Streptosporangium sp. NBC_01755: one gene and its partner. The protein of the gene in region 1 interacts with the protein of each later gene in a pairwise test. Links are inferred from orthologs where the notes say so. Each region holds a gene or a part of one and is shown on either strand. Other genes may lie near its edges. The genes, in order: rlmB and OG884_RS21780.

The links.
Region 2: the proteins of rlmB (region 1) and OG884_RS21780 interact in binary tests that used the Escherichia coli proteins (3 or more experiments, as listed by UniProt). The link is inferred for Streptosporangium sp. NBC_01755 from one-to-one orthologs.

What each region holds. Positions count from the first base shown.
Region 1 is NZ_CP109131.1:4,381,385-4,397,228, forward strand. Bases 5,962-8,721 are described here. They hold rlmB (23S rRNA (guanosine(2251)-2'-O)-methyltransferase RlmB), read left to right. Parts: upstream 5,962-6,737; coding sequence 6,738-7,706; downstream 7,707-8,721. Other genes in these bases: cysS (cysteine--tRNA ligase), read left to right, coding at 5,962-6,714; OG884_RS21180 (hypothetical protein), read right to left, coding at 7,999-8,565; OG884_RS37555 (NBR1-Ig-like domain-containing protein), read left to right, coding at 8,652-8,721. Also shown: OG884_RS21130 (sensor histidine kinase), read left to right, coding at 1-46; OG884_RS21135 (response regulator transcription factor), read left to right, coding at 43-732; OG884_RS21140 (copper chaperone PCu(A)C), read right to left, coding at 937-1,515; OG884_RS21145 (CarD family transcriptional regulator), read left to right, coding at 1,777-2,259; ispF (2-C-methyl-D-erythritol 2,4-cyclodiphosphate synthase), read left to right, coding at 2,277-2,735; OG884_RS21155 (GlsB/YeaQ/YmgE family stress response membrane protein), read left to right, coding at 2,923-3,189; OG884_RS21160 (hypothetical protein), read right to left, coding at 3,730-5,121; more of cysS, read left to right, coding at 5,317-5,961; more of OG884_RS37555, read left to right, coding at 8,722-8,966; OG884_RS21185 (hypothetical protein), read left to right, coding at 9,189-9,533; OG884_RS21190 (hypothetical protein), read left to right, coding at 9,734-9,862; OG884_RS21195 (hypothetical protein), read left to right, coding at 10,178-11,134; OG884_RS21200 (glycosyltransferase family 2 protein), read left to right, coding at 11,399-13,306; OG884_RS21205 (energy-coupling factor ABC transporter permease), read left to right, coding at 13,441-14,490; cobalt ECF transporter T component CbiQ, read left to right, coding at 14,490-15,254; OG884_RS21215 (energy-coupling factor ABC transporter ATP-binding protein), read left to right, coding at 15,251-15,844. UniProt on the Escherichia coli protein: Specifically methylates the ribose of guanosine 2251 in 23S rRNA.
Region 2 is NZ_CP109131.1:4,500,982-4,511,294, reverse strand. The notes cover bases 4,169-7,005. They hold OG884_RS21780 (NAD(P)H-hydrate dehydratase), read right to left. Parts: upstream 6,492-7,005; coding sequence 4,845-6,491; downstream 4,169-4,844. Other genes in these bases: OG884_RS21775 (holo-ACP synthase), read right to left, coding at 6,502-6,852; alr (alanine racemase), read right to left, coding at 4,169-4,848. In the rest of the region: tRNA (adenosine(37)-N6)-threonylcarbamoyltransferase complex dimerization subunit type 1 TsaB, read right to left, coding at 1-599; OG884_RS21805 (class F sortase), read right to left, coding at 719-1,273; OG884_RS21800 (hypothetical protein), read right to left, coding at 1,280-1,948; tRNA (adenosine(37)-N6)-threonylcarbamoyltransferase complex ATPase subunit type 1 TsaE, read right to left, coding at 2,118-2,615; OG884_RS21790 (alpha/beta fold hydrolase), read right to left, coding at 2,612-3,700; more of alr, read right to left, coding at 3,721-4,168; OG884_RS21770 (PhoX family protein), read right to left, coding at 7,017-8,432; glmS (glutamine--fructose-6-phosphate transaminase (isomerizing)), read right to left, coding at 8,611-10,313. UniProt on the Escherichia coli protein: Bifunctional enzyme that catalyzes the epimerization of the S- and R-forms of NAD(P)HX and the dehydration of the S-form of NAD(P)HX at the expense of ADP, which is converted to AMP.

The DNA of each region.
Region 1 (15,844 bases):
GGCAGTACCAGCTACCACCACAATTCCCCTGGAGGCCGCGCAGTGACTCGCGTGCTTGTCGTCGAGGACGAGGAGTCGTTCTCCGACGCTCTGTCATACATGCTGCGCAAGGAGGGCTTCGAGGTGGCCGTGGCCACCACAGGGCCGGAAGCCCTGGAGACCTTCGACCGCAACGGCGCCGACCTGGTGCTACTCGACCTGATGCTTCCCGGCCTGCCCGGGACGGAGGTCTGCCGCTCGCTCCGCCAGCGCTCCAATGTGCCCGTCATCATGCTGACCGCCAAGGACAGCGAGATCGACAAGGTCGTCGGGCTGGAGCTCGGCGCCGACGACTACGTCACCAAGCCCTTCTCCTCCAGGGAACTGGTGGCCCGCATCCGCGCGGTGCTGCGCCGCCAGGGCGACGTGGAGGAACTGGAGTCGGCGGTGCTGGCCGCCGGGCCGGTCCGCATGGACGTCGACCGCCACATCGTCGCCGTGCGGGGCGAGCCGGTGCAGCTGCCCCTGAAGGAGTTCGAGCTGCTGGAGGTACTGCTGCGCAACGCCGGGCGGGTGCTCACCCGGGGCCAGCTCATCGACCGGGTCTGGGGCGCCGACTACGTGGGCGACACCAAGACCCTGGACGTGCACGTCAAGCGGCTGCGGGCCAAGGTCGAGTCCGATCCGTCCAACCCGCGCTGCATTCTCACGGTCCGGGGTCTGGGCTACAAGTTCGACCCCGTGGAGGCCTGAGCCTCCACGCTCGCCTCCGGACGGTCCGAGGGGTCGTACGGCGTGCCCGCGCCGTACGACCCCTCGGCGTGTCCGGAGGCGGCCACCGGGGCCGGTCCGTGTCCGGTGACCGGCTCCCGGGAATCCGGTTTCCCCGGCTCACCGCGGCCGTTCGTCGCGGTCGCCCGCCGCCGTCCCGCCACGGTGAGATCAGCGGGGAGCGGGTCAGTGGCCGTGCCCCTCCTCGGCGGAGGCGGAGGGGGTGGGGGTCGGCGTGGGAGCCGCGGAGGCGCCGGGAACCTGCGGGTAGGCGGTGAACTCGCGGCTGCGGGTGATGACCGGGATCGTGAGCTGCACGACTCCCGCGTTGGCGAACTGTAGCTGCACCGGGATGGCCTCGCCGCCCCTGAGCGGCTTCTTCAGCCCCTCGATCAGGATCGTGGGAGTCGGCTTGCCGACGCTCACCAGCTGGTTCTGGGGGAGCGGTACGGGCGCGCTCACCTTCGCCGTGCCGAGGGCCGGGTCGACGCCGAGACCGACGAGCTCGTCGGGGCCGTTGGTGTTGACCAGGGACAGGTAGAGCGGCGTGGCCGCACCCGCCGGTAGCGTCCCGCCGGAGTCGGGGCCAAGGAAGAAGGCCTGGGAGATGTCGATGCCCTCCTTTGTCTTGACCGACAGGGCCTCGGTCGGCGAGTAGGGCATGTTGGTGATCGCGTCGGATCCGGCGCCACAGCCGGTCAGAGTCAGGGCGGCTGCGAGGAACGCGGCGGCGGCGATCGCCCGGTGACGGCTGTTGCGGGTCACGGTGCGAGTTCTCCTTGTCACGCATGAGGTAGGGCAGGGCCAACCCTATCGGCGACGTTTACCGGGTTTCCCCGCGCCCCGCCTGATCATCCGGAGGTGGGGAACGCAGGTCATAAGTGCTTTTTGCCCCCTTGATTCACACACTTGAGCACTTGTCAAGTCATAAGACGCGGCTTTGACCTGCAGTTATGGTGATTTCACTGTTCCGGGAGGCTGTGGATACGTGGTACTCTTGAGTACAGCGGAAGGGGTACTTGTCACATGACTTTCCAGGTCGGCGACACTGTCGTCTACCCCCACCATGGGGCTGCTCGGATCGAGGCGATCACGACCCGAACCATCAAAGGTGAGGAAAGGACCTACCTGGTTCTCAAGGTCGACAAGGGCGACCTTACCGTCCAGGTGCCGGCTGACAACGCCGAACTCGTGGGTGTTCGCGACGTAGTCGGACAAGAGGGCCTTGAGCGCGTTTTCGACGTGCTTCGAATGCCTCACACCGAAGAGCCCACGAACTGGTCCCGCCGCTACAAGGCGAACCTTGAGAAGTTGGCGTCCGGTGATGTCAACAAGGTCGCGGAGGTTGTTCGCGACCTGTGGCGACGAGACAGGGAGCGCGGACTTTCCGCGGGAGAGAAGCGAATGCTGGCCAAGGCCAGGCAGATCCTCGTCAGCGAGCTCGCACTCGCGGAAAAGACCAATGAGGATAAGGCCGAGGCCCTGCTGGACGAGGTTCTCAACTCCTGAGCAAGACATTTCCACGGGTGGGCGTCGGGGTCGACGTTCACCCGTTCGCTTCTGGCCGCGATCTTCATCTCGCCGGCCTGCACTGGCCCGGCGAGACCGGCCTGGCCGGGCACTCCGACGGTGATGCCGCGGCCCATGCGGCCTGTGACGCGCTGCTGTCCGCGGCCGGTCTCGGTGACCTCGGGGGCCTGTTCGGCACGTCCGATCCTCGCTGGGCAGGTGCCTCGGGTGCCGCCCTGCTGGAGGAGACCGCACGCAAGGTGAGGGCCGCGGGCTTCGAGATCGGCAACGTGGCCGTCCAGGTGATCGGCAACCGGCCCAAGATGGCCCCCCGCCGCATCGAGGCCGAGAAGGCTCTCAGCGCGGCCGTGGGCGCCCCGGTGAGCGTCAGCGCCACCACGACCGACGGGCTGGGCCTCACCGGCCGAGGCGAGGGCGTCGCGGCCATTGCGACCGCGATCGTGGTGAACCTGTAGCGGTTGTCAGACGTCTTCTCATGCGGAACGTGGAAACGTTCCGGCGGGCGGCGCGGAATGCCCGTCAATCCATATCGAGGTGGTGGCCCGTTTCCTGGCGCGGTACGGGCCACCCCTTTTTGGGATGATCTATGAGTGCGCTGGGTAACTCCCTGATGACTGTGTCTCGTGACAGGGGGAGCCGGACATGATCGGATCGATTGTCTCCGCAATCATCATTGGCGCCGTCATCGGCGCGCTGGCACGCCTCATCCTTCCGGGGCGCCAGAACCTGAGCATCGGCCTGACGCTCATCGTCGGCATCATCGCGGCGCTTATCGGCACCGCCATCGCCGCCTCGGTCGGCCTGACCAACACGCGGGGGATCAATTGGTGGGAGCACCTCATCCAACTCGCGCTCGCCGTAATCGGAGTGCTCCTCGTCGTTCAGATGCAGGCGAGGAAGTCGCACTGACGGAATTTTTACCGGTCGCTGGAATATCCATGACATAGGGGGTGGCCACCTCCCTGTTGAGAGTGAAGGTCTCACCCTCACGGGGAGGTTGTGATGACTATTGAGTCCATTCTTGGAGCAATCGTCATCGGCGCTGTCATCGGTGCCATCGGTCGTCCCTTGACTTCCCGGTAGGCAGGCGATCGGATGGATCCTCACCGTCGTCGTCGGCATTGTCGCGGCGCTCATCGGCACCGCCATCGCCCAGGTTCTCGGCGCTGCCACCACGGATGGGATCGACCGGATCGAACTCATCATGCAGGTGGGTCCGGCCGTCGTCGGTGTCGGCCTGGTCGCCGGTCTCAAGCGCTCCAGGGTCTGACAGGTGGATCGCCGGGCGGCCTGAACATCCGGCCCAGGCTCGTCTCGTGCTCGACGGACGGCTGGCGGCGGATCAGGTCCGCCACATGGAGCGGCAGGTGCGTCAGCACTTCGTCACGGCCCGCTTCGTTCCCCGGATCCGGTCAAGGGGGTATGCGGGCCCGGTTAAGCTCTCTTCCCTCACTCACCGGGCGGGACGGGCGTGCTGCGCATCCGCCCGGAGGGCGGGGCCGCGATGCCGTCCTCCTCGCGCGCCTGGGCCTCCTCCCCGGTCTCCCCGGTCTCCGCGGCCTCGGCGCCGTGTGCGGGCGAGTCACCCGCTTCGCCGTCCGTGACATCCGCCTTTCCTGCCGCCGTGGACGCTTTCGCCGCCGTCCCGGCGGTCCTCCTGCCGGGCGTTACGTTCGCCGCCCGGTCCTTCACGGCGAGGATCGGCTGGGTGTCGGCGTCGCGCTCGCTCACCTCGTCTGCGTCGCGTGGGGTCGTGTCGCGTCGTGTCGTGTCGCGTGGGGTCGTGCCGTGTCGGGTCGTGTCGGGTGGGCCGGCCTCGGCCGTACCGGGTTCGCTCGCCCGGGACCCCCGCTCCCGCGGGACACCGGCGTCGGTGTCCCAGGTCTCCACCCGCTCGCTGATCCTGCCTCCGCTCCCGGGCTCCTCCTCGGTCACTCGTACGTCGGAACGAGGCGGATGAACGAGCAGATCGCCCTGGCGGGGGCGGATCAGGTCACCCCAGCGCATCGGCTTTCCCGGCCGGGGAGCCGTGGGCCTTCGCGGGAGCGGAGGGCTCTGCGGGACATCGGTGATCTCGGGGGTCTCCGGCGCCGCGGTAGGACCGACCACCGGTTCTCCCGTCGGGAGATCATGGTGTGGGGCCGTCTCCAGGGGAGGGGCGGCATGCGGGTCGAGCATGATCTCGGCCGCGGGGTGGTGCACCAACTGCCCGGGGTGGCCCGGCCCCTGCCGCCGCTCCTCGGGGGCGGGCACGCCCGGATGCTCCGAGGACGGTCGGCCCGCCTCGGGGAACGGCACGATGTCATGCCCTGAGGCGGGCCGGCCGACCAGGGCCGCGTCGGTCGCGGCACGCCTGGCGGCGGCGTGCTTGATCAGCAGGAGCCAGAGCCAGAGAGCCAGGATCAGCATCACCCAGGGGGCGACGGCGACCACGACGGCCGCTCGCTGCTCGTCCACCGCCATCCGCATGGCGGTGGCCACCTCGGCGGTGGTCGCGCCGGCGAACAGCAGCGTCAGGATCACACCCGCCTGCAGCCGTACCGGCCACCACCCGCCTCTCAGCAGCAACACGCCGATCATCGCGACGACGAGCAGCGCGTCGAAGGCGGCGGGGTAGAGATACGCGAGGCCGGCGGGTGCCCTGCCCGCCAGGGCGAGGGCTCGCAGGTCCTCGAAGGAGAGCACGCAGGCCGCGGCGGTGAGGGCGGTCACGCCGACTCCGGCGATGGCGATCCCGGTGCGGCGCAGGGCGACGGCCGTCCTGCTCGGTTCGGCGGCGGTGGTCAGGGGCGGTGACGGGCGGGAGAGCGAGGCTGCCGCCGCGGGGGATTTGGCGTCCATGGCTCTTCGAGCCTACAGAATCGACACCCGGCATGATCGTCTTGATCACCCTCGAATATGTCTTCTGCCGAGGTGCTCTTCAGGTGAGCCGACCGGGCGACATTCGCCGCCAATGGTCAGAAAATCCTCTAGCGGGTGTCTTCAACGTCCCGCAACCTGGCTTGTGAGGGGAGGTGAGGCATTAGCCTTGCCCTCGTGAGCCTGCAGCTATACGACACCAGCGTACGCACCGTCCGCGAATTTGTCCCGGTCGAACCCGGCCGGGCCTCGATCTACCTGTGTGGTGCCACCGTGCAGGCTCCCCCGCACATCGGGCACATCCGCTCAGGCGTCAACTTCGACGTGCTCCGCCGCTGGATGATCAGGTCGGGCTACGAGGTGACCTTCTGCCGCAACGTCACCGACATCGATGACAAGATCATCAGGGTTGCGGCGGCGGAGAACGTGCCGTGGTTCGCCGTCGCCGAGCGCAACCAGAGGGCCTTCACCTGGGCCTACGAGGTGCTGGGCTGCCTGCCCCCGACGGTGGAGCCGCGGGCCACCGGCCACGTGCCCGAGATGATCGAGCTGATGGACCGGCTGATCGCCGCCGGCCACGCCTATGCCTCCGGCGGCGACGTCTACTTCGACGTCATGTCCTACGCCGACCGGTACGGCTCGCTCTCCAACCAGAAGCTTCAGAACATGCGGGCCGCGGGCGACACCGAGACCGACTCCTGCAAGCGCGACCCGCGTGACTTCGCGCTCTGGAAGGGCGAGAAGCCCGGTGAGCCGACCTGGCCGACCCCGTGGGGCCGAGGCCGCCCCGGCTGGCACCTGGAGTGCTCGGCCATGGCGACGAAGTATCTCGGCTCGACCTTCGACATCCACGGCGGCGGCGTCGACCTGATCTTCCCGCATCACGAGAACGAGCTGACCCAGTCCCAGGCGGCCGGCGACGGCTTCGCCCGCTACTGGATGCACAACGGCATGCTCAAGATCGGCGCGGAGAAGATGAGCAAGTCGCTCGGTAACTCCCTGCTGGTCCCCGAGGTCACCAAGAAGGTCCGCCCGGTCGAGCTCCGCTACTACCTGGCGGCCCCGCACTACCGCTCCCCGATCGAATACTCCGAGGAGGCCCTGTTCGAGGCCGCCACGGCCTACCAGCGCATCGAGGGCTTCGTCACCCGCGCGGCCGAGGTCATCCACGACGTCGACGCGCACGCGCCGCTCCCGGTGGCCTTCTCCGAGGCCCTCGACGACGACCTGGGCACCCCCCAGGCGCTCGCCGTGGTGCACGAGGTGGTCCGCGAGGGCAACGTCGCGCTCGCCCAGGGAAACAAGGAGCAGGTCGCCAGGCTGCTCGCCGAGACGCAGAACATGCTCGACGTCCTCGGCCTCGACCCGCGTTCGGAGCAGTGGCGTTCCACGGGCGGCGAGACCGGCATGCGGGCGACCGTCGACGCGCTGGTCGCCGTCGCCCTGGAACAGCGGCAGGCGGCGCGGGCGCGCAAGGACTTCGCGGCGGCCGACAGCATCCGTGACCAGCTTTCCCGTGCCGGGATTCACGTCGAGGACACCCCCCAGGGCACCCGCTGGGAACTCTCGCGCTAAAACCAGGCCGTACGCTATAGACCATGGCTGGTGGGGGTAAAGGGTCCGGGCGACCCGCGAAGAAGAAGAGTCCGACCAAGGGCACGGGCGGCAACGTCCGCCGAGGCCTGGAGGGCAGGGGGGCCACCCCGCCGGCGCACATGCGGCACTGGCACAAGGACAAGTCGCGCACCGAGCGGATCGAGCGCGAGGAGAAGACCGGCAGGACTTCCTCCCCGCGCACCCCGGTTCGCGCGAGGCGGAGCGATGACGCGCCCGAGCACATCGGCGGGCGCAACCCCGTGGTCGAGGCGCTGCGGGCCGGGGTTCCGGCCAGCACGCTCTACGTGGCCCTGCGCATCGACAACGACGACCGCGTCAGGGAGTCGGTCCGTATCGCCGCCGACCGCGGCATCGCGATGCTGGAGGTCGGGCGGGAGAAGCTGGACCGACTCACCGAGGGGGGGATCCACCAGGGCATCGCCCTGCAGATCCCGGCGTACGACTACGCCCACCCCAACGATCTGGTCCGCGGCGCACAGGAGGCCGCGGAGGTCCCGTTGATCGTCGCCCTCGACAGTGTCACCGACCCCCGTAACCTGGGCGCCATCGCCCGCTCGGCCACCGCCTTCGGCGCCCACGGCCTGGTCATCCCCTCCCGCCGCTCGGCCGGGGTCACCGGTGGTGCCTGGAAGACCTCGGCGGGCACGCTGGCCACCCTGCCGGTCGCCCGCGCCGCCAACCTCACCGCCACCCTGCGGGAGTACCGCGAGGCGGGTCTGTTCGTGATCGGCCTGGACGGCGAGGGCAAGGTCGACATCGGCGAGGCGAATCTCCTCGACGGCCCGCTGGTCGTCGTCGTGGGCTCAGAGGGCAAAGGCCTGTCCCGCCTGGTCCGAGAGTCATGCGACCTGGTCGTCCGCATCCCGATGAACGCCGCGGCCGAATCCCTCAACGCGGGCGTCGCCGCCGGCATCGCCCTCTACGAGGTGGCCCGCCACCGCCGTTCCTGACGGTTCGCAATTGTCGTGGCGTACCTCGGTGACGTGCGGCAGGTAATCCGACTACACTCGTCTGGCGGCCATGCCGACGTAGCTCAATCGGCAGAGCGACAGTCTTGTAAACTGTAGGTCAGGGGTTCGATTCCCCTCGTCGGCTCGCATAGGACCCCCAGTGACCTGGGGGTCCTTCCTTTTCCCCAGAACTGTTGGTCCGATCCGCCTCTTCAGGGGGGCCAAAGGGGGGCCAACGGTCGGGGACGCCTCCCCAACCCCGGCCTTCCGGGGGACCAGCGCGGCGATCATCTCAGCCGCCTCGCGTGCCACCTCGGGCATGATCGACGCGGAGGTCTGTCCAGCGGCAGCCGCACGACTCGCCCCGGCGCAGGCCCGCGAACACGATCAGGCGAAACCGGGCATACAGCCGGTGACTCATCACGGCGCCGAGGAACGCCCCGAGTTGGGCGGGCGTCCACACCATGACCTTGCTCGGCCGGGGCGCCGACGCCCAGACCTCAAAAGCGTCCACGCGGCGCCCTGTGGCCTCCTCCGTCGCTTTCTTCAGTGCACGCTCGTTAGGCACCGTCCAGGCGGCCACGCGTTCCTTCGTCCAGACCAGGCCCTTCGGCCTCTTGGTGGTCTCCAGCTTGACCAGCTTGGCCACGTTCTCGGTGATCAGACCCTCAACGACGGCGTCGCTCAGCGCCGAGCGCGGCGTTGCCCGGATGCGCTGCTTGGTCGTCGGCCCGGTGACCCGCTGGCCGCGCACCGAGGCACGCACCGCGGGGTCCTCCGACGCCTTGGCCTCCAGCAGGACCTCGTTCTTGGCGTCGACTCGGTGTCCTCGCGACGATTGGTAATGACGATCGGCCACGTGTACGGCGCCAAGATCGGCTGACTGCGCTCCGAGGCCTCGTATGCCCGGGTCCGCGCCGGCGATGATTCTGAGTTCGTGGTTGTATCGCGTATCAGGACGGTTCAAAGGTATGGCAGGGCTCTTCTCCCAAGAAGGCATGGAGAATTCTCGATATCGGGACGGTGCCCTGGGAGGATGGATGTACGAATCGTGTGAACGCCTGGCCGTGCCGATCATCCGAAGCGATGAAAATACCGCTGTCAGCGCCCGGCCGGAAAGCGGCCATCGCGGTGTGGGTGCGGGCTCCGAGCGAACCTGGAAAGCACCACGTTTACTGCAAGGTGATCGGCGCGCGGGGGCGGACACCGTTAACACTCAAGCGTCCAGTCCTCCTGAGTGTCCAGGTAGGACAGTCCTGACCTGCGGATTCATTTGTCCAAAAATCTAAGTGGCAGCCTTGGACGGACTGCGGACAAAGATTTCTTGGTTGGCTGGCGGCCTGCATGCCACCATGGTCGACATCCCGGCATTTCGTATCAGCGGGATATCGACCGGCGCTACACGGAGCGCTTTCTGGATCGCGAAGCGCTGCAATTCGCCCACGCGAAGCGCCGTAATCCGTTCACGAGGGGAAATCAAATATGATCAAGGTAATTGGTTCGCTGGCCGTCGTCGCAGATGCGTTTGCCGTGCTGGTGCCGTTCGGCGGAGTCGCCCAGGCCGCAGAGACGGGCGCGTCCACGATCATGGCCGCGAAGGTGACGTGCAACGCCCCCGGAACCGGAAACACCACTGTTTGGGGAAAATGCAAGAACAGGGGCAACGCGACCGGTAAGGCGCGTCTGATGTACTGGTGTGTCAACGCGATCGGCAACGGCTCGAAGCTGTACAACACCGGGTGGAAGAAGGTCGCACCCGGCAAGACGGTCAAGTTCGTGGGCGAGTGCACCTTCAAGGCCCGCAACCCCTACTTCCAGATCGGCTGACTTCACCTGGCCTCGCAGGGCGCGCTCCTCGCGGTGAAGCCCGGCCGCTCTGACCGGCGGACGCGGCGCGCGTTATACGCCCCCGTCCGGGGGTGGCGCTCACCGGGTCGCGTCCACGGAGGTGGCGTACGGCAGCCGATGACGGGATCTCCGGGTATCACGACGCCGCCCTGGCGGTCGCGTCCTTTTGAGGACATCCGATGGATCACCACAACACGCAGCACTCCGTCAGCGTGGCAGGCGTGATCATCGACGACCAGGGCCGCGCACTCCTCACCCAGTTCGTCGGCTCGTATATGAAAGGCCGGGTCAACCCGTTTCCGGGTTGACCCGGCCTTTCATCGTTCCGCGGGTCTTCGCGCTTCTCCGTGCCGGTCGCGTGGCCGCCGGACTGCGGCGTGCTTTCGACCTGATGCGTGACCGGGAATCCGGAGAGTCCGATAGTGGCGACACGTCTTCCCGGGAGCTTGCACTTTCTGTTACACGATGACTACTATGCGCAAAAAGGATCTTGGAGGGTCTCTGTGCCGATCGCCGCCACCTTGTAGACCCACCCGTTGGTCGCGCGGGGCCGCTCGGTTCGACCGTGAGAATTTCGATCATGAGAATGAGGAGGCTGCGCGGTGGCCGGGAGGCTTCGGCGTGTGATCGCGGCGTCCTTGCTGGCCGGGGGCGTGGCGTTGGCGGTGGGGCCGGAGGCTTCCGGGGTGTCCGGCGCGGCTGGGGATCCGGACTTCTCGCTGACGGTGAGTCCGGCACGGTTGGTCGTCCCACCGGAGGAGATCGACGAGCACCAGTCGTTCCATGTGATCAACGGGGGTCGGTTGCCTGTCGACATCGTCGTCGACAGGACGAACTTCACCATGGACGGGTCCGGCAAGATGCTCTTCGAGCATGACGCTCCCCACTCGGCCGTCGCGTGGCTCAAGGCCAGGCCGGCGAGATTCCATCTCGCCCCCGGTGGGGAGCGGAGCGTCAGCGTACTGATCGATCCCCCTCCGGAGCCCGAGCACGGTGAGCACCAGGTGGCCCTGCTCTTCGTCACCCCGGCCGGAGCCGGTGGGGGCAACATCTCGCTGAACCGGGCGATCGGAACACCGATTTACATCACGGTGCCGGGGCCGATCGACACGTCCGTGCGTATCGACGGGTTCCGTGCCTCCGTCGCCTTCCCGACGGGCGGTCCCGTCGACTTCACCGCCACCGTGGAGAACCGCGGGACCGTTCACCGTGACTTCTTCGGCCCCCGGGCGCTGAAGGTCGACGTGAACGGGTACGAGGTGCCGTTTCCCGACTTCACGGTGCTCAGGGGAGAGGGCAGGGACGTCGTCGTCAGGTGGGCGGATCCGCCGTTCATGTGCGTCTGTCACGCGACGGTGTCGGTCTCCGGGATCGGTGGGACATCCCGGCAGAGCATCACTTTCCTCATCCTCCCGCTTCACCTCTTCGGGGCGCTGATCGCGGTGGCGCTGGCGCTGTACGCCATCGCCTGGCTGTTGTACCGCCGCCGTCGGGCTCAGGTGCCCGGGGCGGATCAGGCCCCGCGTGAGCGCGCCGACCGTGATCGCGACGACCTCGACCGGGCCGACAGCGATGTCTAGGGCGCGGATCGTCCGGTTGCAGGGCAACGGAGGTCTGCCGGGTGCCTGAGGCGTTCGGCCGTCCGGGAGGGCGTGTTCCTGGGAGGCGAGGGCTTCCGGTGCGACGGGGCCGCAAGAGGTGTGAACCGGCTGGTTTCTCCCTGATTCGGCTTTCTGTGCCGGCAGATCGGGGAGGCAACCCTGTGGATTTGCTCCGTACGGGCACTCCTTCGTCACATACTGAGACGCTAGATAAGCGGAAAGTGACCGACGAGGGGCGCGGCGGTGGCGGTAACGACTCTTCAGCGAGTCCGCACGGGGCGGGGCGGCTGCGATATCACGCGAGAGGAGGCGATCCGGTCCGACGTCGACGTCACCGTGATCGTCCCCCTGCACAACTGCGGGCCCTATCTCGACAGGTGTCTGACCTCGCTGCTGATCCAGCGCGTCGCCCTGGAGGTGGTGGTGGTCGACGACGGTTCCACCGACGGCGGTGCCGCGCTGCTCGACCTGTACGCCTCCTGCCATCGCGGTGTGATCCGCGTCGTCCGGCAGGAGGCGTCCGGCGGCGCGGGGCGCCCGCGCAACGTCGGTCTCTCCCGCGCTCGCGGCAGGTACGTCTTCTTCTGCGATGCGGACGACTACCTCGGCCCTCAGGCGCTGGAGCGGATGCTCGCGATGGCCGACCGCAACGGTTCGGACATCGTGCTCGGGAAGATCGTCGGTCATGATCGCAAGGTGCCGATCTCGATGTTCAGGGAGAACGCCGAGCGGGTGCCGCTCGGTGACAGCGCGGTCTACAACAGCCTGAGCTGCTTCAAGCTGTTCCGCAGGGAGATGCTGGAGCGGCACGCCATCCGTTTCGACGAGACGCTGCTGGTGGGCGAGGACGTCGTCTTCACCACCCACGCCTACTGCCACGCGAACGTGATCTCGGTGGTCGCCGACTACGACTGCTACCACCTGGTCGCCCGGCCCGACGGCACCAGCATCATGCAGCGGCAGGGGAGTCGCGACCCGGTCTCCTGGCTGCGGATGATCAGGCGGCCGATCGAGTTGATGCTCGCTCACGTGCGGCCGGGAGACCTCCGCGACCACCTCCTGCGGCGCCACTTCCGGATGGATGCCTTCGGCCACCTCGGCGGGCCCTTCCTGGAGGCAGGGGAGGCCGAGCGTAAGGAGATCGCCGCCGAGGTGGCCGACATGTGCGAGCGGTGGCTGACCGACGGGGTCCGCGACCGGCTCCCCGCGATCGATCGGAGCAGGATCGCCGCGCTGGAGGACATCGACCGCCTGGTGCGGCTGGCGCACATCGAGTCGGCCTCGGTCCGCAGAGAGCTCACCGCGCTCCGCTGGGAGCGGGAGGGAAGGCTGGCGATCTCCGGCAAGGTGGCGCTGAGCACGCTGGAGCGGTACGACCGCCCGGAGATCGTCGGCGGAGATCTCGCCCTGGTGCTGCGGCGCCGGCACGCGGGCACCGGTCCCTCGGACGAGGTCGTGGTCCCGGTGACGGGCGACTGTGCGGAGTTCACCGGGGTCGTCGACGTCACCGGTCTGTCCTCCGGCATCTGGGATGTTCACGTGGGTGTCGCCTTCGAGGGCGTTCCCCGGCTCGCACGCCTGGGCTCCGACAGGGACGGGTCGACCGCGCTTCCGGTGCCGCCCGCGCCACGAGTGGTCGGCGACGTCGTCGCCCTGCCGTACTTCACCCGCCCCTACGGCAACCTCAGCCTTGACATCGGCGGTCATGTGGTCGCGGTGCCGGGCAGCGCGAGGCTGGTGCGTGCCCACTGGGTGGCGGGGCACCGGCTGGTGCTCCACGGTGAGGTCACCGTGGGTGCCGCCGCTCCGGCGGCGGACGCGGTGCGGTATCTGGTCTGGCGGGAGCGCGAGTCGAGCCGGGAGCGGCGTGAGCCGGTCACGGTCGGCGAGGACGGCACGTTCACGGCCTGGCAGGCGATGGGCCGGCTGGGTCCCGGTACCTGGGACGCCTACCTGGAGATGGACCTGGGCGGACCACCCGCCCGCTTCAGGATCGAGGCGGTGCCCGAGATGATCGAGCAGCCGCGCACCTGGTGGCGCGGCGCGACCCGGTGGAGTGTCAGGCCCTACGCCACGGCGGGCAAGGGGCGGCTCAGCACCGTGGTCCGCACCCTCGGCCCCCGGACCTTCGTCAGACGCATCGTGTGTTGACGGCGTCTGGGACCGCCGCGAGTCCCGGTGCAATGCGGAAGTCGCCAGACCTTCTCCGGGCGTTAATGCCACTAGCTTGCAAGTACAAGCCCATGGCCTAAAGTGGAGTCAAATCCGCGCTTCGGAGGCTTGTCGTGCACGTACCCGATGGCTTTTTCAACGCGGTGGTGTCGTTGTCGACGGGAGTGGTCGCCGCTGCGGGCGTGGCCGTCTGCCTGCGCGGCGCCCGCCGTGAACTCGACGACCGCACCGCCCCCATGGCAGGCCTGGTCGCCGCCTTCGTGTTCGCCGTCCAGATGCTCAACTTCCCGGTCGCCGCGGGCACGAGCGGCCACCTCCTTGGCGGTGCTCTCGCAGCGATACTCGTCGGTCCGTATACGGCGGTGTTGTGCGTGGCGGTGGTCCTCCTCGTACAGGCGTTCTTCTTCGCCGACGGCGGCCTGACCGCGCTGGGCGTCAACATCACGCTGATGGGCGTCGTCGCCGTACTGGTCGGGTGGGGCGTCTTCCGCCTGATCACCCTGAATGTGCGGGGCAGGGGAGCAGTGGTGGCGGCCTCGTTCGTCGCGGCGCTGCTCTCGGTGCCCGCCACGGCGCTGACTTTCACCCTGCTGTTCTGGATCGGCGGCACCGCGCCCATCGAGATCGGCACGGTCGCCGCGGCCATGGGCGGCGTGCACCTGCTCATCGGCATCGGGGAGGGCCTGATCACCGCGGTCACCGTCAGCACCGTCCTGGCGATCCGGCCCGACCTGGTGTACGGCGCCAGGGAACTCGTCGCGCCGCTGATCCTGCGCGGCGCGGGCGGCGACGTGACCGTCACCTCGGAGTCTCCGGCGTCCCCGGCACCGGTCGCCGCGCGCCGTCCCGGCTGGTTCCTGCCCGCCGGTATCGCGGTGGCGGCGCTGCTGGCGGGCCTGGTCAGCTTCTACGCCTCCTCCTCGCCCGACGGTCTGGAGCGCGTCGCCGAGGACAAGGGCTTCAGCGGACAGGCGGTCGACCACTCGCTGGGTGAGCAGCCGCTCGCCGACTACGGGGACGTGGGTGGCATTCCGGTGGGTGTGGCCGGTCTGATCGGCGTCGGGGTGACCCTCGCCGTCGGCGGCGGGTTGTTCTTCACGGTGCGCCGCCGTGGCGAGAGCGCCGAGGGCGGCGAGGACAGCGACAGGAAGGTCTCCGTCTAGTGGGGGCGGGCCACCACCATCGGCTCCACCGGCCGGGCGACACGCTCGTGCACCGGCTGCCACCCCAGTGCAAGCTGGCGGCGGTGGCCGGGTTCGCCCTGGTTGTGGTCGCCACCCCACGTGAGTGGTTCTGGGCCTTCGGCCTGTACGCCGTGCTCCTGGCCGCGGTCGCGGTGGCCGCGCGTGTCCCGGCGGGATTCCTGCTGCGGCGGATGGTGGTCGAGGTGCCGTTCGTGGTGTTCGCGCTGGCCATCCCGTTCATCGGGTTCGGCGAGCGGGTGACGTTCATGGGGCTCTCGCTCAGTGTCGCCGGTCTGTGGGCCGCCTGGAACATCCTGGCCAAGGCGACCCTGGGCGTGGTCGCGAGCGTGCTGCTCGCGGCCACCACCGAGCCACGGCTGATACTGCTGGGTGCCCAGCGCCTGAGGCTGCCGCCGATGCTGGTGCAGATCGCCATGTTCATGCTCCGCTACATGGACGTGATCCTGGAGGAGATGCGCCGGATGCGGGTGGCCCGGGAGTCGCGCGGGTTCGTGGCCAGGGACGTGCGGCACATCCAGGTGATCGCCAGATCGGCGGGTGCGCTGTTCATCCGCTCGTACGAGCGGGGCGAGCGGGTACACCTGGCCATGCTCAGCCGGGGCTACACCGGCTCGATGCCGGTCATCCAGGATCTGTCCGTCGCGTCGCGGCAGTGGCTCGTCGCCGGTATGTTGCCGGGTGCGGCGCTCGCCGTGCTGCTCGGGAGCTGGGGGGTCGCATGACCGCGCCGCCGCCCTCGTTGGAGGTGAGCCGTCTGGCGTACGCGTACCCGGACGGTACGCAGGCGCTGTTCGGTGTGGACTTCCGGGTGGAGCGCGGTGAGCGGGTCGCGCTGCTCGGGCCGAACGGCGCGGGCAAGACCACGCTGGTGATGCACCTCAACGGCATCCTGACCGCCGGCCACGGCACGGTGGCCGTAGCGGGGCTACCGGTAGGGAAGGGATCACTCAAAGAGATCCGCAGGCGGGTCGGACTGGTCTTCCAGGACCCCGACGACCAGCTCTTCATGCCGAGCGTCCGCGAGGACGTGGCCTTCGGCCCGGCCAACCTGGGGATCACGGGCGAGGAGCTGGAGCGCCGGGTCAAGGACGCGCTGGAGCGCGTGGGCATGCTGGAGACGATCGACCGGCCGCCGCACCACCTGTCCTTCGGCCAGCGCCGCCGGGTCGCGGTGGCGACGGTGCTGGCCATGGAGCCGGAGATCCTGGTGCTCGACGAGCCGTCGTCCAACCTGGACCCGGCCTCCCGCCGAGAGCTCGCCGAGATCCTCAGAGGGCTCGACGTGACGGTCCTGATGGTCACCCACGACCTG
Region 2 (10,313 bases), 120 kb from region 1 along the record:
TGGGTGCCGCTCTCGACGACCGCGCGGACGCCCGGCTCGCCGAGTTGTTCGGCGGCCAGCGCGGCCAGCGCGCCCGCGTGGGGATACTCCGGCGCGTCCAGCAGCCGGGAGGCCCCGACGACCTCGGCGTACATCCGCGCGCCCGCACCGACCAGCGGGAGCTCCCCCGGCAGGTCCTGGGGCCGGTCCACCGCGGGGCCGGACAGCCGGGCGCGCATCTCCTGGTAGTGCCCCCAGAACACCTCCTTGCGCCGGGCGTCGGTGGCCACCAGGAACGGCTCGGTCAGCCCGCTGCCGTAGGCGATCGCGTCGAGCGTGCACACGCCGTACGCCGGGACGCCCAGTGACGTCGCGAGGGCCTGGGCGGTCACCAGTCCGACCCGGAGCCCGGTGTAGGGGCCGGGGCCGGAGCCCGCGACGACTGTGGTGACGTCGCGGAGCGAGGCTCCGGCCTCGCTCAGGACCGTCTCGATCGTGGGCACGAGCAGCTCGCCGTGGCGGCGCGCGTCGACCGTCGTCGACTCGGCGAGGACCCTCGCACCGTCGTGCAGCGCTGCTGTGACGGCGGGGGTTGCGGTGTCAAAGGCCAGGACCAGCACGAACAGTTAGCCTAGTCCTTCCCGGGAGGGCTCAGGAGCACTGCCCGCGTGGGGCGCGGGTGAGGGCCTGCTCGGCGGGTGGCCTGCCGCTCCCCCGTCCGAGCCCCAGGTGAGTGGGCTCAGGTCTTGACCAGGGTGGCGTAGACGATGAGGTTGTCGCGATATTCGTTGCTGTCCCAGTCGAAGGTCCCGCCGCAGGTGATGAGCCGCAGGCCGTCCTCAAGGTAGACCTTGTCGGCGGGGAACCGTTTCTTGCTGATCTGCTCGATCGTGTCCACCCGGTACTGGGCGACCTTGCCGTCGCTGCGCACCACCTTGATGACCTGTCCCTCCCTCATCTCCTTGAGCTTGTAGAAGACGGCGGGCGCGGTCTTGGTGTCCACGTGCCCGAGGATCACCGCGGAACCCTCGTCCCCGGGGACCGCGCTGTCCTTGACCCAGCCCGCACTGTTCGGCTTCTCGTACGGTGGCAGGTCGATCCGGCCGTCCGTCACACCGAGCTTCATCAGGGGCGCCTTGATACCCAGGGACGGGATGTCGATGCGGCTGGGCACGACCGAGGCGCGGGCCGGCGGCTTCTCCTCGCCGCCGCCCCTGCTGTTGAGTGCGACCACGACGGCACCGGTGACGACTCCGGCCAGGATGACCCTGGACCAGCGGGTGGAATCGGCCATCAGGGACTACGAGCGACGGCGACGCACGACCACGATGCCGATGCCGCCCGCCAGGCCGAGGGCGAGCAGGACGCCCGTCGTGCCGATCGGCGCGCCCGAGTCGGCGGGGCCTCCTGCCGCGGTGCCACCGCCGCCCGTGCCCGGCGCCTCGGTGCTGATGATCGTCCTGGTCGGCTTGGAAGTGGGCTTGGACGTCGAGGTGGAGCTCGGCTCGGTGTCGGACACGATCCTGAGGTTGGTCTTGCCTGTGTCGTTGGTCCCCTCGCACCTGGCGTTGACCTCGTAGACACCGGCGGCCGTGCCGTCGGCGACGGTGGCCTGACCGCGGACCCACGGGCGCGGCGTCGGGCTGGCGGTGTTCGCGGGAGCCGGTGTGGGCGTCGCGAGGATCGGGTCAAGGGTCACCGGGGTGCGGAAGATCCGGGATGACGCGGTGCCGCGGTGCTCGGGACCCCCTTGCGGGATCGGGCAGTTCGCCAGGACCCACACCTTCTGCCCGGCCTTGGCGCGGGCCGGCTGGAGCTGGACCTCGATGTCCTGCCGGCTGCTGCCGGAGTCAGGCGGGGCTGCCGTGGGCGTGCTCGTCGGGCTGCCCGAGTTGGCCTCCGCCGAGCACCCGGCAATCCCGAAAAGAACGATGGCTCCCGCAACCGCGACACGCTTGACGCTTGGCACCGTCGAACTCCACTTCGCCCTCCGGCCGACGACCCTCGCCCGGCACGATGTCCCACCTGTTCCCCATTAAACATGGGCAAACCCGCCAGAGTCGATCAACGCGCCCGACGATCTAGACCAATGGCTCGCAGTACCAGCGTGTCAGGATTTCCCCGTCCCCGTAGGCAAATCAGATGACACCTTCCCAACGCGGTCCGACCCCGCGCAGGGTCACGGTCCGTTCCTCGCCCGGCTCGCCGGACGCACCCCTGCCGATGAGGATCTCCAGCCGGTCGTCGGCGAGCCCCTCCACCAGGCCCTCGCCCCACTCCACGACGGTCACCGACTCCTCCAGCGAGGCGTCCAGGTCCAGGTCGTCGACCTCCAGGTCACCGCCGAGGCGGTAGGCGTCCACATGGACCAGCGCGGGACCGCCGGAGAGCGAGGGATGCACCCGGGCGATGACGAAGGTCGGCGAGGTGATCGGTCCGCGTACCTTGAGCCCTTCGGCGATCCCCTGCACCAGGGTCGTCTTGCCCGCGCCGAGCGGGCCCGACAGCACCGCCAGGTCTCCCGGCCGCAGCAGCGCGGCCAGCCTCTCGCCCAGCTCCCGCATCTCCTCGGCCGTCGCCACGATTCTCACCGCTGCGTCACTCCCGTCACCACTCGCACCCGTGTCCGAGCTCATCGGTCCTCGTCGCCCGCGTCGGCATCGGCATCGGCATCGGCGATCGCCCGCTTGAGCAGGTCGTGCAGCGCGTTGTTGACGACCGCCGGCCGCTCCAGATGGACCAGGTGCGAGCTCTCTGAGATCTCGGTGAACCGGGCGCTCGGCAGCGCCGCCGCCATCGCCTTGCTGTGTTCGACGGGGGTGAGCCAGTCCTTGTCGCCGACCATGATGGAGGTGGGCACCTCGTCCAGCACGCCCAGCGCGCTCAGCTTGTCGTGCGATATCAGCGCCGGGTAGAACTCGGCGATCACCTCGAAAGGGGTGGAACGGATCATCGACTCGACGAAGTCGACGACCGTGGGACTGACGTTCATGGAATCGCCGAAACCCAGGTGGCGCAGGGCCAGGAAGGCCACGTCATTGCCGACCTGGCGGCTCTTGTCGACCAGCGTGCCACCGCGCCTCAGGATCGACACCGTGCCCGGCGTGACCTTGTGCACCACCTTCGACAGCAGCGCGGGCAGGCCGAGGGAGATCTCGCCGAGCTTGCCGGGAGATGTGGAGATCAGCGCGACGCCCTTGATCTTGTCACCGAACAGCTCGGGGTGCCGGTCGGCCAGCGCCATGATCGTCATACCGCCCATGGAGTGGCCGACGAGCACGCACGGGCCCGGCACCAGGGCCTCGATGATCTCGGCCAGGTCGTCGCCGAGCCGGTCGATCGAGCAGTCTTTCGTCGGGATGCGCGGCGAGCGCCCATGGGAGCGCTGGTCCCACAGGACCAGGCGATAGGCGTCACTCAGGTCGCGCCGCTGGTAGTGCCAGGAGTCGAGGTTGAGCGTGTAGCCGTGGCAGAACACCACGGTCAGCGGAGCGTCCTGGACGCCGTCCACCTCGGCGTACAGCGGAACCCCGTCGGAGGTGGTGACCGTGGTGGGACGGCCCCGAAGCTCTCCCAGCGGCTCGCTCACCTCCAGGTCGGGGCGGAGTCTGATCCGGCCTACCGCATACCGCTTGGCGAGGGCCCCGGCGGCCACTCCCGCGGACGCGACACCGACGATCGCGCCCGCGATACCGACCTTGCGCCGTGTGGTAATACTCATGCGACCCCCTGAGCTGCCTTTCACCGGTAAACGCGTGGGACCCGCGAACCGATCCCGGTCACGATCTCATGCGTGATCGTGCCGAGAGAATCCGCCCATTCCTGGGCGGTCGGCTCACCTCGCGAACCGTCACCGAACAGGATCACCTCGTCGCCCTCCGCCAGCGGGTCGTCGCCCACATCGATCACGAACTGGTCCATGCAGACCCGGCCGGCGATCCGCCGCCTGCGGCCGCCCGCCAGCGCCTCCGCCAGGTTGGTGGCGTGCCTCGGGATCCCGTCCGCGTATCCGAGCGGGACAAGGCCGAGCGTGGTTTCCCGATCCGTGACGTACAGATGGCCGTACGACACACCCGACCCGGCGGGCACCCGCTTGACCAGCGCGATCCGCGCCATGAGCGTCATCACGGGGCGCAGCCCGAAGTCTCCGAGCTCGGGCACGGGACTCAGCCCGAAGGTCGCGATCCCGGGACGGACCATGTCGTAGTGTGCCTGCGGCAGCGTCAGGGTGGCCGCCGAGTTGGCGATGTGCCTGATGACGTGGGAGCCTCCGGCGCCCGCCTTCTCCGCGACGGCCAGCGCCTCGTCGAACACCATCAGCTGGGCCGCGATGGACGGATCTCCCGGAATGTCCGCGCTGGCGAGGTGGGACCAGAGCCCGGCGATCTCGACGGTCCCCTCGGCCTGTCGCCACAGCGCCCGATCGAGCAGGGCGGGCCACTCACCCGGTGTCGCACCGCCACGAGACATGCCGGTGTCGGCCTTCAGGTGCACCCTGGCCGTCCGGCCGGCCAGGGCCGCGGCGTCGGCGATCGTGTCGACCACCCCGGCGGAGCCCGCGGACAGCTCGATGTCGTGCTCGACCGCCTGCTCCAGGGGCTCACCGGGCGTGAGGATCCACGACAGGATCGGCGCGGTGATCCCGCCGGCCCGCAGCTGGAGGGCCTCGCGGACGTAGGCGGTGCCCAGCCGCCCCGCGCCGCCCTCCAGGCAGCCTCGCGCGGCGGGGACCAGCCCGTGCCCGTAGGCGTCGGCCTTGACCACTGCCATCATCTCGGCACCGGGAGCATGGCTCCCGAGCAGCGCCAGATTCTCGCGGATGGCCGAAAGGTCCACCCGTGCCTCGGCGGGAGTCATCGGGAAGCTCATCGTTCCAGTTTGGCAGGTGAGCGGCTCTGCCGGAGCCTGTTGACCAATGACCGCACCGTCTCCGGCAGGGCCTCGGCGACGTCGGAGGCGGCGAGAGGGCCTCGCCTACCGGCGATCCCGTGCAGGTAGGCGGCGCAGGAGGCCGCGTCATAGCCGCTCAGTCCGGCGGCCAGCAGCGCGCCCGCCAGCCCGGCCAGCACATCACCGGTACCGCCGGTCGCGAGCCAGGGACTTCCGGTGGGGTTGATCCTGACCGGCAGCCCTTTCCCGGCGACCAGCGTGGTCGAGCCCTTGAGCAGTACGGTCACGCCCAGCTCGGCCGCCGCCCGCCGTACGTTCTCCAGGCGCCGCGCCTCGATCAGCTCCCTCGGCACGTCCATCAGGCGGGAGAGCTCGCCGGCGTGCGGGGTGACCAGGACGGGCGCGTCGCGACGGAGCAGCCCCCGCTCCCGGGCCACCAGGGTCAGCGCGTCGGCGTCGACCAGCACGGGGACCTCGCTCGCCAGCACCGAGCGGGCGACGGCGTGTGCCTCTTCGCCGGTGCCGAGCCCGGGACCGAGCACCCACGCCTGCACACGCCCCACCTCCTCGACGCCCTCGCCCGGGGCGAGCGTGGTGATCACGGCCTCGGGCCAGCGGGCCCGCACCTGGGCCACCGGCTCGGCGCCCCCCGCGTAGCGGACCATGCCCACCCCCGCCCGCAGTGCCCCGCCCACCGCCAGCACCGCCGCACCGGTGTAGCGCTCGCTGCCCGCCGCGATCCCGACGACGCCCCGGCGGTACTTGTCGGAGGAGGCGCCGGGCCTGGGCAGCAGCGCGGCCACGTCGGCGTCCGTCAGCGCGGTCGCGTCGGGTTCCGGCAGGTGAGGGCCGAGGCCGATGTCGACGAGTTCCGCCCGGCCCGCGTGCTCGGCGCCGGGATCCACCAGCAACCCGGTCTTCCACGCCCCGAACGTGACCGTGGCGTCCGCGCGGACCGCCGCGCCCTCCACCCGGCCGCTGCTCGCGTCCACCCCGCTCGGTACGTCCACCGCGACGACCTCGCCCGGCGCGTCACTCGCGAGCCCGGCGAGAGTCGCGTAAGGCTCCCTGAGCACCCCGGCCCCGCCGATCCCGAGCATCCCGTCCACGATCAGGTCCGCCGCGTCGATCAGGCCGCGGACAGCCGTGCCCACCGGGCTCTCCCGGGGGGACTCCGCGTTCTCTCGGGGGGACTCCGCACTGTTTCGAGGGGACCCCGCGCTCTCCCGGGGTGACTCCGCGCTTTCTTGGGGGGACTCCGCGTTCTCCCGGGGGGACTCCGCACTGTTTCGGGGGACCGGCCGGCCGTCCGGGGCGGTCGCCCGGCCGCCCGCGCGGCGCAGGGCCTCCAGCCCCGCCTCGTGGACGCGCGTCCCCGCGATGATCGCGTCGACTCTGGCCCCCCTGGCGGCCAGGCGTGCCCCGGCGTAAAGGGCGTCGCCGCCGTTGTCCCCGCCGCCGACGAGCAGCACGACACGGGAGCCGTACACGCCGCCGAGCATCCTGGCGCAGACCGCCGCGAGCCCGGTGGCCGCCCTCTCCATCAGGGTGCCCTCGGGCAGGGTCGCCATCAGTGCCGCCTCGGCCGCCCTGATCTGGTCGGATGTGAACGCGGTCCGCATTCCACCGAATCTATCCCTCGGCGATCACGTAGGCGATGGCGACGCCCCCGTCGTGCGTCAGGGAGACGTGCCACCTGACCACGCCCAGGGCGAGAGCGACGTCCGCCACCCGGCCGGTCACCCGCAGCTCGGGCCGGCCGTGCTCGCCGATGAGCACCTCGGCGTCCAGGTGCCGCAGCCCGGGGGGCGCGCCCAGCGCCTTGGCGACGGCCTCCTTGGCCGCGAACCTGGCGGCCAGGGACTCCGTCGCCAGCGTGCTCTCGGCCGCGGTGAACAGGCGTCCCCGCAGCGCGGGTGTGCGCGCCAGCGTCGCCTCGAACCTGGCCACGTCCACGACGTCGACACCGATCCCAACGATCATTCCCCCAGGCTAGGGCCTACGGGGGCCGCATCGTCCTCACCCGGGCCGCGCACACGGCATGCCGTACTCCCGCGCGGAGCCTCGTTCTCCCTGGAATCAGGTTCATGAGGCCCGGCGCGGGAATCAGGTTCATGAGGCCCGGCGCGGGCATCGGTTCGCGGGTGTCAGAAGCCGCCGCGCCGCCAGGGGCCCCAGATGGCGAAGCTCATCCCCGCCGACGACTGGACGTTGACGTAGAGGGTGTGCCCGCCGGGGCCGAAGGTCGAGCCGGCGAACTCGGCACCCGAGTCGCCGGAGACGGGGGCCAGCCGGGAGAAGTCGAAGATCTCGCCACGGCTGGTGAGGCCGCGCAGGTAGTTGTCGCCCGGGCCGTCCTCACAGAGGACCAGCGTGCCCCGGGGGCTGGCGGTGACGTTGTCCGGCAGGTCGAGGGTGACCGAGCCCGGCGACTCGTAGACGAGCTTGAGCCGCCCGCTCCACGTCTCGTACGCCCACACCTGGCCGCGCCCCTTGCCGAAGCCGCTGGGCGGGGTGTCGCCGGACGCGGTCGCGCCGCCCTGCGTGGAGGTGAAGTAGATCGTGCCGTGGTGGTTGATCGCCCCCTCCAGCCGGGAGAAGAGCGCCGCTCCCTTGGCCCTGCCCTGGTTGCCGACCGCCTGGACGGCGACGTCGTTGGCGGGGGTGCCGATGAAGGCGGGGTCGGGGTCGTCGATGTCCACCCAGGTGGTCGCGTAGGTCGCACCCCTGGACTGACCGAGGGAGAGGTCCTTGCCCGGCGCGCCCCGCACCGCCAGCATCTGGAGCCTGCCGCCGTCGAGGATGCGACCGGCCCGGAGCGGGTTCTTCGGAGGCAGGTAGCGGTAGAAGCCGGAGGCGAACGCGAAGTTGTCCTCGGTGAGGTAGACGGCGCCGGTGAACGAGTCGAACGCGGCCGACTCGTGGGCGAACCGCCCGGCGCTCCTGATCGGCCCCGAGGCTCCGCCGTTGAGCGGAACCTCGAAGATGTAGCCGTGCTTCTGGGTGAGCTTGCCGTTGTCCTGGCCGGTGAAGTCGTTGCCCACGTCCGGCCCGTTGACCGTCTCCTCGCAGGTCACCCAGGCACCCCAGGGCATGGGGCCGCCGGAGCAGTTCATCTGGGTGCCGGTCAGGCTGGGGGCCGCGGAGATCACCTTGCCGTAGCGGGTGACCCTGAGCGTGGAGGTGCCGCCGCCCGCCACCGGGTCATAGGCCTTGGCCGGGTCGCCGAACGCACCGACCGGGCCGCTGACCTCGTGGTTGCGGACGAGGATCGCGGTGTTCGAGGGCCCGCGGAACGCGGCCATGCCGTCGTGCCGGGAGGGGACGACGGACCCGTCGCCGAACCTGTCCCCGGCGACGCTGAAGGAGGCGTAGCGGAAGCCGTCGGGCAGGTGGAGCCGGACCGTGCCGTCCCGCTCGTCGGCGACCGGCTTCAGCGGCCCGTACCCGCCTCCGGGGCGGGTCTCCCCGTTCAGCCCCGCCTGCGCGACGCCGGCGAACGGCCCGGCCACCCCTACCGCGGCCAGCGCACCGCTACCTGCGAGGAAACGACGACGATCCATCTTGCGACTCCCTGAGGTCCGGTGGATTCACGTCACGTTAATCCCTCCCTATTAGTCCGTTATATGGCATAAATCGACAATTAACCATGCAGGAAAGCGGGCAGCCCCTATTCCTACTTTTGCCCATCGGTAATCCATGGGGGTTGTCCACAGGCTGTGGACAACCCCCGTCCGGGCCTTACTCCACCGTGACCGACTTGGCGAGGTTGCGGGGCTGGTCGACGTCGTGCCCCTTGGCGGTGGCCAGCTCGCAGGCGAAGACCTGGAGCGGCACCGTGGCGACCAGCGGCTGGAGCAGGGTCGGCACGGCCGGGACGCGGATCAGCGTGTCGGCGTACCGCTCGACCACGTCATCGCCCTCCTCGGCGATGACGAGGGTCCTGGCGCCCCTGGCCCTGATCTCCTGGATATTGGACACGATCTTGTCGTGGATCACCCGCTGGCCGGACAGGGAGGGGACGACGACCACGACGGGGAGCCCCCTGTCGATCAGTGCGATCGGGCCGTGCTTGAGCTCCCCCGCCGCGAAGCCCTCGGCGTGCATGTACGCCAGTTCCTTGAGCTTCAGCGCTCCCTCCAGCGCGACGGGGAGGCCCACATGCCGCCCGAGGAAGAGCACGCACCGCTCATCGGCCAGCGACCTGGCCAGCGCGCGGACCGGCTCGACCGTCGAGAGGACCTCGCTCACCTTTGACGGCATCTCCGCCAGCCGGTCGACGATCTGGGTGATCTCGTCGCCGAACTTCGTGCCCCGGACCTGCGCGAGGTAGAGCGCCACCAGGTAGCAGGCCACCAGCTGGGTGAGGAACGCCTTGGTGGAGGCCACCGCGACCTCCGGGCCCGCGTGCGTGTAGAGGACGGCGTCGGACTCACGGGAGATCGTGGAGCCGTTCACGTTGCAGACCGCCAGCACCCGGGAGCGCTGCCCACGCGCGTGCCGTACCGCCATGAGCGTGTCCATCGTCTCGCCCGACTGGCTGATCACGATGACCAGCGTGTCCCGGGTGAGGATCGGGTCGCGGTAGCGGAACTCGCTGGCCACCTCGACCTCGCAGGGCAGCCGGGCCCAGTGCTCGATGGCGTACTTCGCGATGAGCCCGGCGTGGTAGGAGGTCCCGCAGGCCACCAATATGATCTTGTTGATGTCACGCAGCTCCTGGTCGGACAGGCGCATCTCGTCCAGCACCAGCAGGCCGTCCTGGCCGACCCTGCCGAGCAGCGTGTCGGCGACGGCCCTGGGCTGCTCGGCGATCTCCTTGAGCATGAAGTGGTCGTAGCCGTCCTTCTCGGCGGCCGAGGCGTCCCAGCCGACGTGGTAGTCACGCGTCTCGACCGGAGCCCCCTGGAAGTCGAAGACCGTGATCTTCGAGGGACGCAGCTCGACCACCTGGTCCTGCCCCAGCTCCACCGCCTCGCGCGTGTAGGCGATGAAGGCCGCCACGTCCGAGCCGAGGAAGTTCTCCCCTTCCCCCCTGCCGACCACCAGCGGCGAGTTACGCCGGGCCCCCACCACCACCTCGGGCTCGTCCACCGAGACCGCGAGCAGCGTGAACGCCCCTTCCAGCCTCAGGCAGACCCGGCGCATCGCCTCCGCCAGGCCGCCGGCGGCGAACTCCTCCAGCAGGTGCGCCACCACCTCCGTGTCGGTCTCGGAGACGATCCTGTGGCCCTTGTCCTCCAGCTCACTCCTGAGCACGGCGAAGTTCTCGATGATCCCGTTGTGGATGACCGCGATCCGCCCGTGGCAGTCGGTGTGCGGGTGGGCGTTGCGGTCGGTGGGCGCCCCGTGGGTGGCCCATCTGGTGTGCCCGATCCCGACCGTCGACGGCGGCGCGGGCCGCGAGACCAGTGCCGAGCGCAGGTTGGCCAGCTTCCCCGCCC